DNA from 4 places in the Gordonia sp. 852002-50816_SCH5313054-c genome. Region 4 is predicted to be linked to each of the others. Evidence: predicted binding sites of a transcription regulator. Region 4 holds the regulator's gene; each other region holds the start of a gene.
What was found. The regulator LexA, encoded in region 4, represses DNA repair genes until DNA is damaged. The targets are predictions, from matches to a motif close to CGAACANNTGTTCG.
Positions count from the first base shown of each region.

Region 1: a site for LexA is predicted at 1,883-1,896, ahead of A5788_RS13810 (error-prone DNA polymerase). Genes of this name have one in related genera too.
Region 2: a site for LexA is predicted at 1,714-1,727, ahead of A5788_RS19270 (alpha-ketoglutarate-dependent dioxygenase AlkB). Genes of this name have one in related genera too.
Region 3: a site for LexA is predicted at 1,604-1,617, ahead of cofD (2-phospho-L-lactate transferase). Genes of this name have one in related genera too.

Region 1 is NZ_LZTE01000057.1:93,696-96,788, forward strand. Features, by position in the region: gene A5788_RS13810 (error-prone DNA polymerase) at 1-1,871, opposite strand, end outside; gene A5788_RS13815 (MFS transporter) at 2,082-3,093, opposite strand, start outside.
Region 2 is NZ_LZTE01000075.1:61,433-64,525, forward strand. Features, by position in the region: gene A5788_RS19265 (MMPL family transporter) at 1-1,555, opposite strand, end outside; gene A5788_RS19270 (alpha-ketoglutarate-dependent dioxygenase AlkB) at 1,750-2,379, shown strand; gene A5788_RS19275 (hypothetical protein) at 2,742-2,960, shown strand; gene A5788_RS19280 (alpha/beta hydrolase) at 2,960-3,093, shown strand, end outside.
Region 3 is NZ_LZTE01000058.1:183,144-186,236, reverse strand. Features, by position in the region: gene A5788_RS14700 (coenzyme F420-0:L-glutamate ligase) at 1-313, opposite strand, end outside; gene cofD (2-phospho-L-lactate transferase) at 310-1,356, opposite strand; gene A5788_RS24085 (WhiB family transcriptional regulator) at 1,966-2,223, shown strand; gene A5788_RS14685 (metallopeptidase family protein) at 2,227-2,703, opposite strand; gene A5788_RS14680 (DUF3499 domain-containing protein) at 2,942-3,093, shown strand, end outside.
Region 4 is NZ_LZTE01000034.1:267,817-270,909, forward strand. Features, by position in the region: gene ptsP (phosphoenolpyruvate--protein phosphotransferase) at 1-1,073, shown strand, start outside; gene lexA (transcriptional repressor LexA) at 1,118-1,765, opposite strand; gene A5788_RS24275 (LysM peptidoglycan-binding domain-containing protein) at 2,083-2,712, shown strand; partial or broken gene nrdR (transcriptional regulator NrdR) at 2,857-3,093, shown strand, end outside.

The DNA.
Region 1 (3,093 bases), on a different contig from region 4:
TGCTCGGTGAGGTCGAGTTTGGCGAGGTCGACATGGATGTTCTTGTGTTCGGCGACCAGATCGATCGCGTAGTGCAGCGCCGAGAGCATCCCGAGGCCGAGTAGGTCGAACTTGACCAAACCGATTGCGGCACAATCATCTTTGTCCCACTGCAACACACTACGGTTCTCCATCCGCGCCCACTCAGTCGGACAGACATCGGCGATGGGACGATCACAGATCACCATTCCGCCGGAGTGGATGCCGAGATGCCTTGGCATGTTGGCGATTTCGCCAGCGAGGTCAAGTACGTCGTCGGGCGCGGTGTCGGGCATCTTGCTCCAGGCGTCTTGCTGACCGCTGGCGTAGCCGAGTGCCCGCGCCATGTCGCGCACCGACGATCGACCCCGATAGGTGATCACGTTGGCGACCTGTGCGCTGTACTCGCGGCCATACCGTCGGTACACGTACTGGATCGCCTCCTCACGACGGTCCGATTCGATGTCGACGTCGATGTCCGGTGGCCCGTCACGCTCGGGCGAGAGGAACCTCTCGAACAGCAACTCGTTGGCCACCGGGTCGACGTTGGTGATACCCAACGCGTAACACACCGCGGAGTTGGCAGCACTCCCCCGACCTTGGCACAGGATGTCGTTGCGTTTACAGAAGTCGACGATGTCGGCGACGACGAGAAAATAGCCGGGGAAGGTGAGCGTCTCGACGATCGCCAGCTCGTGCTCGATCTGCCGGTAGGCCGCCGGATGCTCGGCTGGTGTCCCATAGCGGCGTCGTGCGCGGGTCATGGTGAGATGCCGTAGCCAACTGGACTCCGTGTGCCCGGCAGGCACGTCGAACGGCGGCAACTGCGGCGCGATCAATCCGAGCGAGAAGGCGCAGTCGTCGGCGAGGTCTGCCGCGGTGGCGATGGCGTCGGGGTGCGCGGGCAGCAGGCGCATCATCTCGTCGCCGCTGCGCAGATGCGCACCGCCGACCCCCGGCATCCAGCCCGCGATGGTCTCGATGTCGGTGCGGGCACGGACCGCCGCCATCGCCAGTGCGAGGCGTCGACGACGCGGCCCCGCGAAGTGCGCCCCCGACGTCGCGACGGTCGGCAGGCCGAATCGCCGCGCGAGGTCGGCGAGCACCGCGTTGCGCTCGTCGTCGTCGGGCAGACCCTGAGCGGTGAGTTCGACGACGACGTCGTCGCGTCCGAACCGCTCGACCATTCCACCGAGAGCGGCCTCGGCAGCACCGATACCCGCACGATCCAACGCGCGCCGAACCGCGCCCTTGCGACAGCCCGTCAGGATCACCCAGTGGCCTGCGTCGCGGGTCAGCCGGTCGACGTCGTAGCGCAGCAGCCCCTTCTCACCACCGGACATGTGGGCGTCGGCGATGATTCGTGACAACCTCCGATAGCCCTCACTGTCACGCGCGAGGACCAGCAGATGCTCACCGGCCGGATCGGTCACCCCGGTGCGGGTCACGTCCGGCTCGAGGGAGAGTTCGGCACCGAACACCGTCGGCATCGCGAATTCCTTTGCGGCCTCGGCGAATCGGACCACGCCGTAGAAACCGTCATGGTCGGTGATCGACAGACCGGTCAGGTCGAGTCGGGCCGCCTCCTCCACCATCTCCTCGGGCATCGACGCCCCGTCGAGGAAACTGTAGGAACTGTGCGCATGCAGTTCCGCATAGCGCACAGACGATCGCTCACGAGACACCTCCGGCGCCGTGTAGGCGCCACGTTTGCGCGACCACGCGGGGCTGTCGTTGCCGTCGCCCGTCTGCTCGGGACCGAAGAACTCCCCGGGACGACCGCCATCGGGCGAGCGCCCCGACAGCACCCGCTCCATCTCCCGCCACGTCGGCGGGCCCTGGTTCCAGCCCACTCAGCCAGTATAGAACACCTGTTCGACAGACGATGGGTGGCGGGCTGCCCCGCTCGCCTCGCCGACGACAATCCCCGCCACCCGACTGTGAATGTGTGTCGAACTGAAGGATGTGGGTGCTGCAGCACCCACATCCTTCGATTGGACCCACATCCTCGCCTCAGCTCGACGGCGCTCGGCACCCGCGCCCGTACCGGCGACACCGCGCCATCAGTCGGCCGACACCGCCCGCGGGATTCGACGATCCGCCACGGTCATGGCGATCAGCGCCGCCCCGATCACCACGATGGCCCACCCCGCGACGTGGAGTCCGCCATCGGTGGCGCGGGCGCCGAAGGCGATACCGATGAGGCTCGACGAGAAGATCGCCCCGAAGTACATGAACGTCCGGTACAGCCCGGATGCCACACCGATCGACTCCGGCGGACTCTGCGTGTAGAGCGTCGCCTGATTTGCATAACCGCTCAGTCCGTTGGCGACGCCGAACAGGAACGTCATCGCGAGCAGGATCCACAACCCGGACGAGTGATGGATCGCGACTGCGGTCACGCCCGCACCGACGAAGCAGAAACCCGTGAGGATCAACGGGATTCGTACCCAGCCGTGCGTCGAATTCACCCGCGCGCACACCACGCTCAGCGCCGAGTAAGGGATGAGGATGAGCCCGACCTGCGCCGCGGTGTATCCCGCGGACTGCTCCATCCACTGGCTGATGCCGTACATCGCCGTGTACGAGCCGAGCCCTGCCAGCATCTGGCGCAGGTAGGTGCGCACCAACGGGGAGTTGGCCGCGAGCATCCGCACATCAATGAGGGGTTGTGTCGCGCGCAGTTCCCAGAGCACCAGGAGCAACCCCGCTACGACGATCACCGCCAGCAGCCACCACTTCGGTGAACCGAGCGCGGCGAGGAACTCGAGCGTCGCGATCACGGTCACCGCGAAGAGCGCCACCCCGACGACGTCGACCACGCGGACGAGGCCACCGAAGCCGCCCACCTGCACCGGACCGTCACGAGGGATGCTGCGCAGCGCCCACGCGAGGGTGATCAGCGCGATCGGAATATTGACGAAAAACACTGCCCGCCAGCCGAACACACCGGTCAGCACACCACCGAGCGGCAGTCCGATCACCGCGATCACCTGGGCGGCGATCGAGAACCCGCCGAGCACGCGACTCGGCACTCCCGTTCCGAATGAGTCGGCACGAGACCGCACGAGCGCC
Region 2 (3,093 bases), on a different contig from region 4:
TCTGGCCACCGACGTGCAGCTCTGCCCCCGCCCGCTGAGCCTCGGGGCTGAACGCGCGGATCTGCTCCATGAGGTCGTGCGTCGCCTGATCCGACGGCGCGCTCTCGGGCGTCACCGAGATCAGCGCGGCGGTTGCCCCGACATTCGGCTGCGGTGTGCCGTTGCCCAGCCACGTCATCGTCGACGCATTGGCGACGTCGGGCAGCGACTTGATGTGCGCGACGGTCTCGGTGGCAGCCTTCTCCACCGTGCCGTCCTCGGAGTGCAGCACGACGAGCAGCGGGCCGTTGATGCCCTCACCGAAGCCGCGCTGCAGCAGCGCCTGGGCGGGGGCCTCGTCGTCGCTGGAGAGCGAGAGTCCCAGTTGCAGCTTGCCGACCGGGATCGCCGCGAGCACCAGCACCGCGAGACCCGCGACGATGAACGGGATCGGTCGTCGAACCACCATGCGGCCGAAGCGAACTCCGTTGGTGTCGGCGGTGTCGGATTCTTCTGCGTGCTTGATCCACGGGATGCGCGGGGTGAACGCGAAACGTCCGACGGCGCCGAGCAGCGCGGGGATCAGGGTGAGCGCGGCGATCACGGCCATGAACACCGCGACGGCGGCGCCCGCCCCCATCTGGGTGATCAGCGGGATCCCGACCACCATCAGCGCGACGACAGCGATGATCACGGTCAAACCGGCGAAGACCACCGCGGAGCCTGCCGTACCGACCGCGCGACCCGCGGCGTCGGCCCTGTCTCCGCCGCGTTTCACCTCGCCGCGGTAGCGCGAGACGATGAACAGCGCGTAGTCGATCGACACGGCGATGCCGAGCATGGTGACGATCGCGGTCGCGGTCTCGTTGACCGTCATGACCTCGGCGCTCAGCCGCAGCAGCATGATGGTGATCATCACGCCCATCAGTCCGGTGATCAGCGGGATGAACGCGGCGACCAGCGCCCCGAAGGCGACGATCATCACCACGAAGGCGACAGCGAAACCGATCAGCTCGGCCTTGCCGCCCGCCTCCATGACACTCATCAGCGAGCCCGTGGCCTCGACCTGCAGGCCATTGCCCCGATGCTTCTCGAGGATGTCGGTCAACTGCTTCTTGTTCTCGACGGTGAGGTCGGTCAGCTCGATGTTCTGCCGCACCTGGATCAAACCGACCTTGCCGCCGTCACCGAGAACCGACGACGCGAGCTCGGGTTTGGCCGCGGCGACGGTGACCGGGTTCAGCACCGTTGCCTTGTCGGTGAGGTCGGGCAGGGTGTGCAGGTCGGCGACGAGTGCGTCGATCTGACCGGAATGGGCGGCCAGCCCGTCGTCCGCGGCGACGAGGACGCTGGTCGACGCCTGCGATTGCTGCTTCATCGCCTCGGGGAAGTACTCCTCGACCTGCGAGGTCGCGGTCCCGGAGTCGGTTCCTGGAAGCTCGAAGTCTTTCGCGAACTTCGGATTCAACGCGCCCACTAGCCCGATGAGCAACGCGGCGATGACCACCCAGGCCCCGATCACCCACCACTTGTGGCGGAACGAGAACCGTCCCACCCGAAACAACAACGACGCCATCTGTGCACTCCCTCGAGAAGACTCCGACATTCCGGTAGCAACTAAGAAGTGTTAGTTGCTAACACTTGTGCTCCGGTATACAGATCGTTCCGGCCGATGTGCCACCTCCGAGCCGCGATTGTGAGCGACGTCCCACGCGAGCGCCTGCGACTACATTGCGAACACACGTTCGATATCGGTGTAGGCTGACGTCCATGAGCGCAGGAGTCCAGGGATCGATCTTCGACCTCGACGCCGAGTCACCGCGGCTGCGCGATCTCGGATCGCACGTCGAGCGTCGAGTCCTGACCAACGGCGCGTGGGTAGATCTGCGGCCGGGATGGATCGCAGGCAGCACCGACCTCTTCGACGCTCTGCGCGACGTCGTTCCGTGGCGGGCAGAGCGTCGTCGGATGTACGACAGGGTTGTCGACGTCCCGCGTCTGGTCTGCAATTACCAGGCGAGTGACGAACTCCCCGACCCGTTACTCGCCGACGCGCGAGCGGCCCTGACAGCGCATTACCGCGACGAGTTGCGCGAGGGCTTCGTGACCGCGGGCCTGTGCCTGTATCGCGACGGGTCGGATTCGGTTGCGTGGCACGGCGACCGGTTCGGGCGTGGCGCCACGCACGACACGATGGTCGCGATCGTCTCCCTCGGCTCACCGCGCCCGTTGGCACTGCGTCCGCGCGGAGGCGGAGCGTCGTTGAAATTCACGTTGTCGGCGGGCGATCTGTTGGTGATGGGCGGGAGTTGTCAACGCACCTGGGAGCACGCGGTGCCGAAAGTCCGCGGCGTCGGGGCGCGAATGAGCGTGCAGTTCCGCCCACCCGGCGTGTGGTGAGCGGGAGACTCCCAGAAGATCTTTGGAACCCAAAGATTTTTGGAACCTTTGCCCCCTTGGGTGCGTCAGAGTCTGTGCCGTCGGTGCCAGCCGACGGGAACATCTGACCGTGACATCAGGGGGACCGACACGTGACAGCACCTCAACTGCCGCTCGATGGCATGGCGGATGTCATCGGAGAAGGTTTGGCCGAACTCCTCAACAGAGCGAGGAAGCCGGACCGCGAGGACAGCACCCCTACTCCTGGACCCGGCCCTAATCGATCAGACACTGACCAATCCTCCTCTGCCCGAGCACCTTTCGGTGTTCGACCCGAGGAGATCGAACAGACCGCGAGTGCATGGCGACGTGAATCGAAGGTCGTGGCGGATCTGAAACTCGACGCGCTGTCGTCGGTGTCCGGTGCGATGAGTGACGTGACGACGGCACTTCACTCGGCGTCGACCTCGGCGGTTCCGACGATCGCCTCGATCTCGGCTCGACTTGCGACACTGGCCGATTCGCTCGTCACGTTCAACGCCATGGCGATCGATCGCGACGATCGCGCAGCGGCATCCCTACGCAGTGTGCCGACCCGCTGATGAAACCGACCATCTCAGCGGTGCGCGGATGGAGTACCAACGCGATCTCGGCCGCAGGCGCGGCCGCACAGGCCGCGGCTCAGACGCTCGACACGTCCCTCGCGGCAGTCGAGCGATCACTGAACGACGCCGC
Region 3 (3,093 bases), on a different contig from region 4:
TCAACGTGCGGTTCTTGCGCGCGAGGACGCGCACGGACTCGGCGTCGATCAGCTTGCGCCGCAGCGCATCACGCTCGTCGAGGTCGGTGGGTGCCGGAATCATGCGACCCTCGGTCTTGGAGAACACCTTGCTGGTGACGACGACGACATCGTCGTCGCGCAACCACGGGGCGCGGCGTGTGATCTCCGCTGCGAGGTCGGTCGTGGTGTCGAACTCGGGCAGACCGGTGACGGGGATGATCTCGAGAGCCGCGGGGGCGCGGTGGTCGCGGAGTGCTCCGCCTCGCGACGCTGCGCCGGCGTCGGCCGTCATCGAGCGTCTCCGGTCGCGTCGGGGTGCGCAGCCTGCGGAATGTCGACGCCGACGAGGGCGCATGCGTCACGGACCATCACGGCGGTGGTCTGCGGGTCGGTCATGAGCAGCGGTGCCGTCCCGATGGCGATGCCGTCGACGTGTGCGGTGTCGCCCTCGGCGATCAGCCATCCGTCGAGGATTCCGTTGGCGCTGCGGGCGCCGTAGTGGGCGGCGATCGCCTCAGCGGACGACTCGACGCCGATGACCGACAGGCACTCGTCGGCCATTCCCCGCAGCGGACGATTGTCGATCACCGGGGAGATGCCGACCACGGGCGCTGACGTGGTGCGCAACGCGCTCCGGATGCCGGGAACGCTGACGATCGCCCCGATGCTGACCACGGGATTGCTCGGCGCGAGCAGGATGATGTCGGCGTCGGCGATTGCCTCGGCGACCCCTGGTGCCGGTGCGGTGTCGTCCGACCCGACCTGTGCGAACCCGAAGGTCGGGATCTGCGCACGGTGTTTGACCCACCATTCCTGAAAATGGATCGCGACGCGTTCGCCTTCGCTCCCATCGGGTTTGGCGACGACGACGTGTGTCTCGTGACGTTCGTCGGTTGCGGGCAGTAGTCGCACGCCGGGCTGCCATCGCCGACACAGTGCGGCGGTCACATCGGCGAGCCGGTAGCCCGCATCGAGCATCTGGGTGCGGATCAGGTGCGTCGCCAGGTCGCGGTCGCCGAGTCCGAACCAGTCCGGGTCTGCGCCGTATGCGGCCAGTTCCTCCTTGGCGTGCCACGACTCGTCGGCTCGACCCCAACTGCGCTCCGGGTCGATTCCACCGCCGAGCGTGTACATACAGGTGTCGAGGTCGGGACAGATGCGCACGCCGTGCATCCATGCGTCGTCACCGACGTTGACCACCGCGGTGATCTCGTTTCCGTTGCTCGATGCCGAGTCGCCCGCGGCAACCGGAAACGGCGTCGGACCGAGCAGTTCGCGGACCCCGGACAAAAATCGTGCGCCGCCGACACCGCCGACGAGTACCGTCACCTTCACAACGACCCACTCTAGTGAGTCGGGATCGAGTCGATATCATGGACCACGACGCCGCGCCCGCCATTCGCATCTGATGTGACATTGATGTGTCCGCGCAACACAACTCGTGTCTTACGGGGAGTTCTTGTCGGTCGATGGTATTAAGGAATATTTTGATTCAACTTGACCGGACACGTCTCTGGCGTGTCTAATCACATCAGTGTCATTTCTGGTTCGAGATCGAGAATCGGTGCATCGCAACGAAGTTCGATCACTTGTTCGAATTCGGAAAGGTTGATCGGACACCGTGGTGGTGCCAGATCGCGCCGGACACTTGGTGAAGATCGAGAATGTACGGGTATGAGTGGTGGTGTGGCACCGATGCCGCGCCGCTGTGACGACAGAGAACAACGACTTCCCAGGCAGGAGGCGCCGACGATGGCATTCGACAACGCGATCGGCAATCCCCTTGAACCACACGGACATTCAGAGATCGCGTCCCCGTTGAGTGGGGATGCGAACTACACAACCCTTGGGCCCGTTGATGATTCGTTGATCGGGACACCTGAGATCGGGACACCTGAGGTTTCACTTGGCGCTGACGAGAACTCGCAGCGTCGTCATCTTTCCTTGGTGCCCAACGACTTCGAGGGCTTGTTCGACGCAATCGAAGACCAATGGCAAGATCGCGCGCTGTGTGCGCAGACCGATCCGGAGGCGTTCTTCCCCGAGAAGGGCGGCTCCACTCGTGAGGCGAAGCGTATCTGCCAGGGCTGCGAGGTGAAGGCCGAGTGCCTCGAGTACGCCCTGCACAACGATGAGCGTTTCGGGATCTGGGGCGGCCTGTCCGAGCGTGAGCGTCGCCGCCTCAAGCGCGGCATCATCTGACGGTTACTCGGGTCCCCGGTCGATGATGTCCTCGTCGAGACCCAGGTGTGTTGCGACCTGCTGTACCAAGACCTCGTGAACGAGATCGAGTAGGTCCTCGCCCTTCTTCGCCCTGCTCTCCAGCGGCCGGCGGAACAGGATGATCTGCGCCCTGGTCGGCGCTCCGTGGACATCGACCCCCGCGGGCATCAGACGCGCAAGCGGGACGGCTCCGTCGGCGGTCACCTCGTCGGGCCACTGCACGGTTTCGGGGTCGCGGGGCAGCAGACGTGGGATTTCGTCGACGGCGATGTCGAGTCCCGAGAGCTCGTCGTGCCAGCGAGCATCAATCTCCGCGAACGCCTCGAGGACAACCGTGTCGAATTCGTCCGATTTGCTGCGCCACGCAGGCACGCCCTGCGGCAACAGCGGGGAGCGCAGCCCCCGGCCCCGTCGGTCGCGGCGTGCTCGACGCGCTGCGTGCACAGCCGAGAGCCGCATATCGGACACCCGGTTCTCCGAGGAGCGCACCGGCGAACCCTGGCCTCGATCGCGCGTTGCGCGCCGCCGTTCGATACGCATGCCGAGATTGTAAGTCTCCACCCACCGGTGTCGACTCGGAGGCGTCGCGCCGCGTGTCGGGCCGTCCGCGCCGCGTGTCGGCCCTCGCGTCCCATGTCAGACCTCGAGCCGCGTGTCGAAACACCGTTCGCCGGGGCGTGGGACTAATCTTTCTGCTGTGAAGCTTCCCCGACAATGCTGCCGCCCGGCTTGCTCCCGGTCGGCGGTTGCGACCCTGACCTTTGTGTACGCCGAGTCGACGGCGGTCATCGGTCCTCTCGCCACGTCGGATGAGCCGCACTCGTGGGATCTGTGTGACGAGCATGCACG
Region 4 (3,093 bases):
TCCCGTGCGTGGTCGCTGTGGCGCGACTGAGTGAGATCACCAGCGGCACAATGGTTTTGCTCGACGGAGGCGCTGGGTCGATCACCGTCGAACCAGAGGGGTCCGAGGCGCGTGAACTCGTCGAGCGCAGCGTTGCGGAGGCCGCGCTTGTTGCTGCGTGGCGTGGCCCTGGCCGGACTGCCGACGGCACCGCAGTCGCCATACTCGCGAATGTTGCCGACGGCGTCTCCGCGCGCAGCGCTGCCGATGCACCAGTCGAGGGCATCGGGCTGTTCCGCACCGAGTTGGCGTTTCTCGACAGGGCGGATGAGCCCGATGTGGACGAGCAGACGCGGCTGTACCGCGATGTGTTCGAGGCGTTCGCGGGCCAAAAAGTTGTCATCAGAACGCTCGACGCCGGTTCGGACAAGCCGCTGGCCTTCATCGAGCACCCGGACGAGGCGAATCCCGCACTCGGCGTACGCGGCAACCGCATCGGCGACGACCACCCCGACATCGTGCGAACTCAGCTCGACGCGGTCGCTCGCGCGGCAGAGGAGTCCGGCACGACGCCGTGGGTCATGGCACCGATGATCGCCACGGCCGCGGAGGCCGCACAGTTCGCCGAACTAGTCCGTCAGCGTGGCCTGACGGCCGGTGTGATGATCGAGATCCCGGCAGCGGCGATCCTGGCGCCGGCGATTCTGGCCGAGGTCGACTTCGTGTCGATCGGAACCAACGACCTCACCCAGTACACGATGGCCGCCGACCGGATGTCGGCAGAACTCGCTGAACTGACCGACCCGTGGCAACCGGCGGTGCTCGCACTCATCTCGCAGGTTGCGACCGCCGGCGCCCAGCAGGGCAAACCCGTCGGAGTCTGTGGCGAGGCCGCGGCCGACCCGTCGCTCGCATGTGTGCTCGTCGGGCTCGGAGTCACCTCGCTGTCGGCGGCTCCGGCGGCGACGCCCGCAGTCGGGGCGAAGCTGTCGACGGTGACGATGGAGCAGTGCCGGGCTGCCGCCGCTGCCGCACTTGCCACCTCGAGTCCGGCACTCGCCCGACGCGCAGCCGCCGAGCAACTCGTCGGCTGACACAGACCCCGCCGGTCAACGACTTGCGGGGCCCGTTCGGCGCATCAGACCCGGCGCATCACCGTGACGACTTTGCCGAGGATGGCGGCGTCGTCTCCGGGGATCGGATCGAAGAGCGGATTGTGCGGCATCAGCCAGACGTGACCGTCTTTACGCTTGAAGGTCTTCACCGTCGCCTCGCCGTCGATCATCGCTGCGACGATGTCGCCGTTGTCGGCGACATTCTGCTGCCGCACGACAACCCAGTCGCCGTCGCAGATCGCGGCGTCGATCATCGATTCGCCGACGACGCGGAGCAGGAACAACGAGCCCTCACCGACGAGCTCACGCGGAAGCGGGAAGACGTCTTCGACCGCCTCCTCCGCGAGAATCGGACCGCCCGCCGCGATACGGCCGAGTACCGGAACGAACGTGGGGGTCGGGAGATCTCCGTTGATGGCATCGGAGTGATGTGCGTCGGGAGCCTCGGAGACGTTGACCGCCCGCGGACGGTTGGCGTCGCGCTTCAACAGGCCCTTGCGCTCGAGGGTGCGCAACTGGTGTGCGACCGATGACGTGGACGTGAGGCCGACGGCGTCGCCGATCTCTCGGATGCTCGGCGGATATCCGCGCTCGCGCACCGACTTTCGGATCACATCGAGGACGCCACGCTGGCGATCGGTGAGTGTTGCCTCGGCGACGGCCGGATGGATCGGTGCCTCCTCGCCGCCTCCACTCTTCTTGCCTTCGACGCTGCGACCGTTGCCCTTGGGCGACGACGGGCCGCGTCGTGACTTCTCTGTCATCGGTTCCGTCCTTCCTGATGTGTGAAGCGGGTGCTGTTGTGAACCGGGTGCTGTTGTGAAGCGGGGTGGTGTGCGTCTTTTCTTCCATCGTCTGGCGCCGACAGTAGCGGAGGCCACTGACAACATCAAACATTTGTTCGACGTGTCGCAGGACTTTGTCGGACCCCTCTGGTAGAACTCGAACATCAGTTCATCGAACGCTTGATCGACCATTGGAGGTAGCGATGACCAGCTTGATGACCAACCCGGTGACCCGCACGATTCCCAGCACGTCGAGTGCATCCGCGGCAACACCGCCGACCACCCGATCTGCAACGCCGCGACCTGCATCGACGACGCGTCCCCGAGTTCACCGCGCCACGGTGGTCAGTGGACGTGCACCGTCGAATCCCGCGCGTAGCGACGAGCTACGTGTGGCGGGTCGCGTTCGAACGACTGAGTCCCGACGGACCGCCGGCGCAGACGTCGCGCCGCGGCCTCGGCGTCGGATCGCGTTCGATCACGGCACCTCAACGCGGCCTGCAGGCACGCGATGCGCCGGTGGCGTCGGCGAGCTGGTGGCGGCCCGTCGGCGCCGAGCAGCGGTCTTGGCGGTGCTCGCGGGAGTCGGGTTGGCACTGACCGTGTGGGTGGTCGGGACCGTCGGCGCCGACTACCAGCGGGCGAGCATGCCGTCCTCGACCTCGACACAGGTGGTCCACGTGCGTTCCGGCGAATCGCTGAGCTCGATCGCGGCACGCGTTGCGCCTGATGTGCCGCGTCAGACCGTCATCGACGAGATCATCGACCTCAACGATCTGCCGTCGAGTGGGCTGCGCGTTGGCCAACCGCTTGTCACACCCGCGTACCGCTGAGCGCTGGCGGTATTCTCGATGTCACAGGGTCCAGTCGGAAACCGACACGGTCACCGCTGCGGTCTCGCTCCCGCCGGTCGTCAGACGATCGGACCGAGCCAGACCGACGGAGCCGCTGCGTCCCGAGATTTGCACGAGGACTACATGCGCTGCCCGTTTTGTAAGAACGAAGACACCAAGGTCGTCGATTCGCGTGTCGCCGATGAGGGGCAGGCGATCCGGCGTCGTCGCGCGTGCAGCGAGTGCGGGCGGCGGTTCTCCACAGTCGAGAGTGCTGTTCTGGCAGTCGTGAAGCGAAACGGTGTGACCGAGCCGTTCAGCAGAGAAAAGGTGATGCGCGGGGTACGACGCGCATGCCAGGGACGTCACGTGAACGAAGAC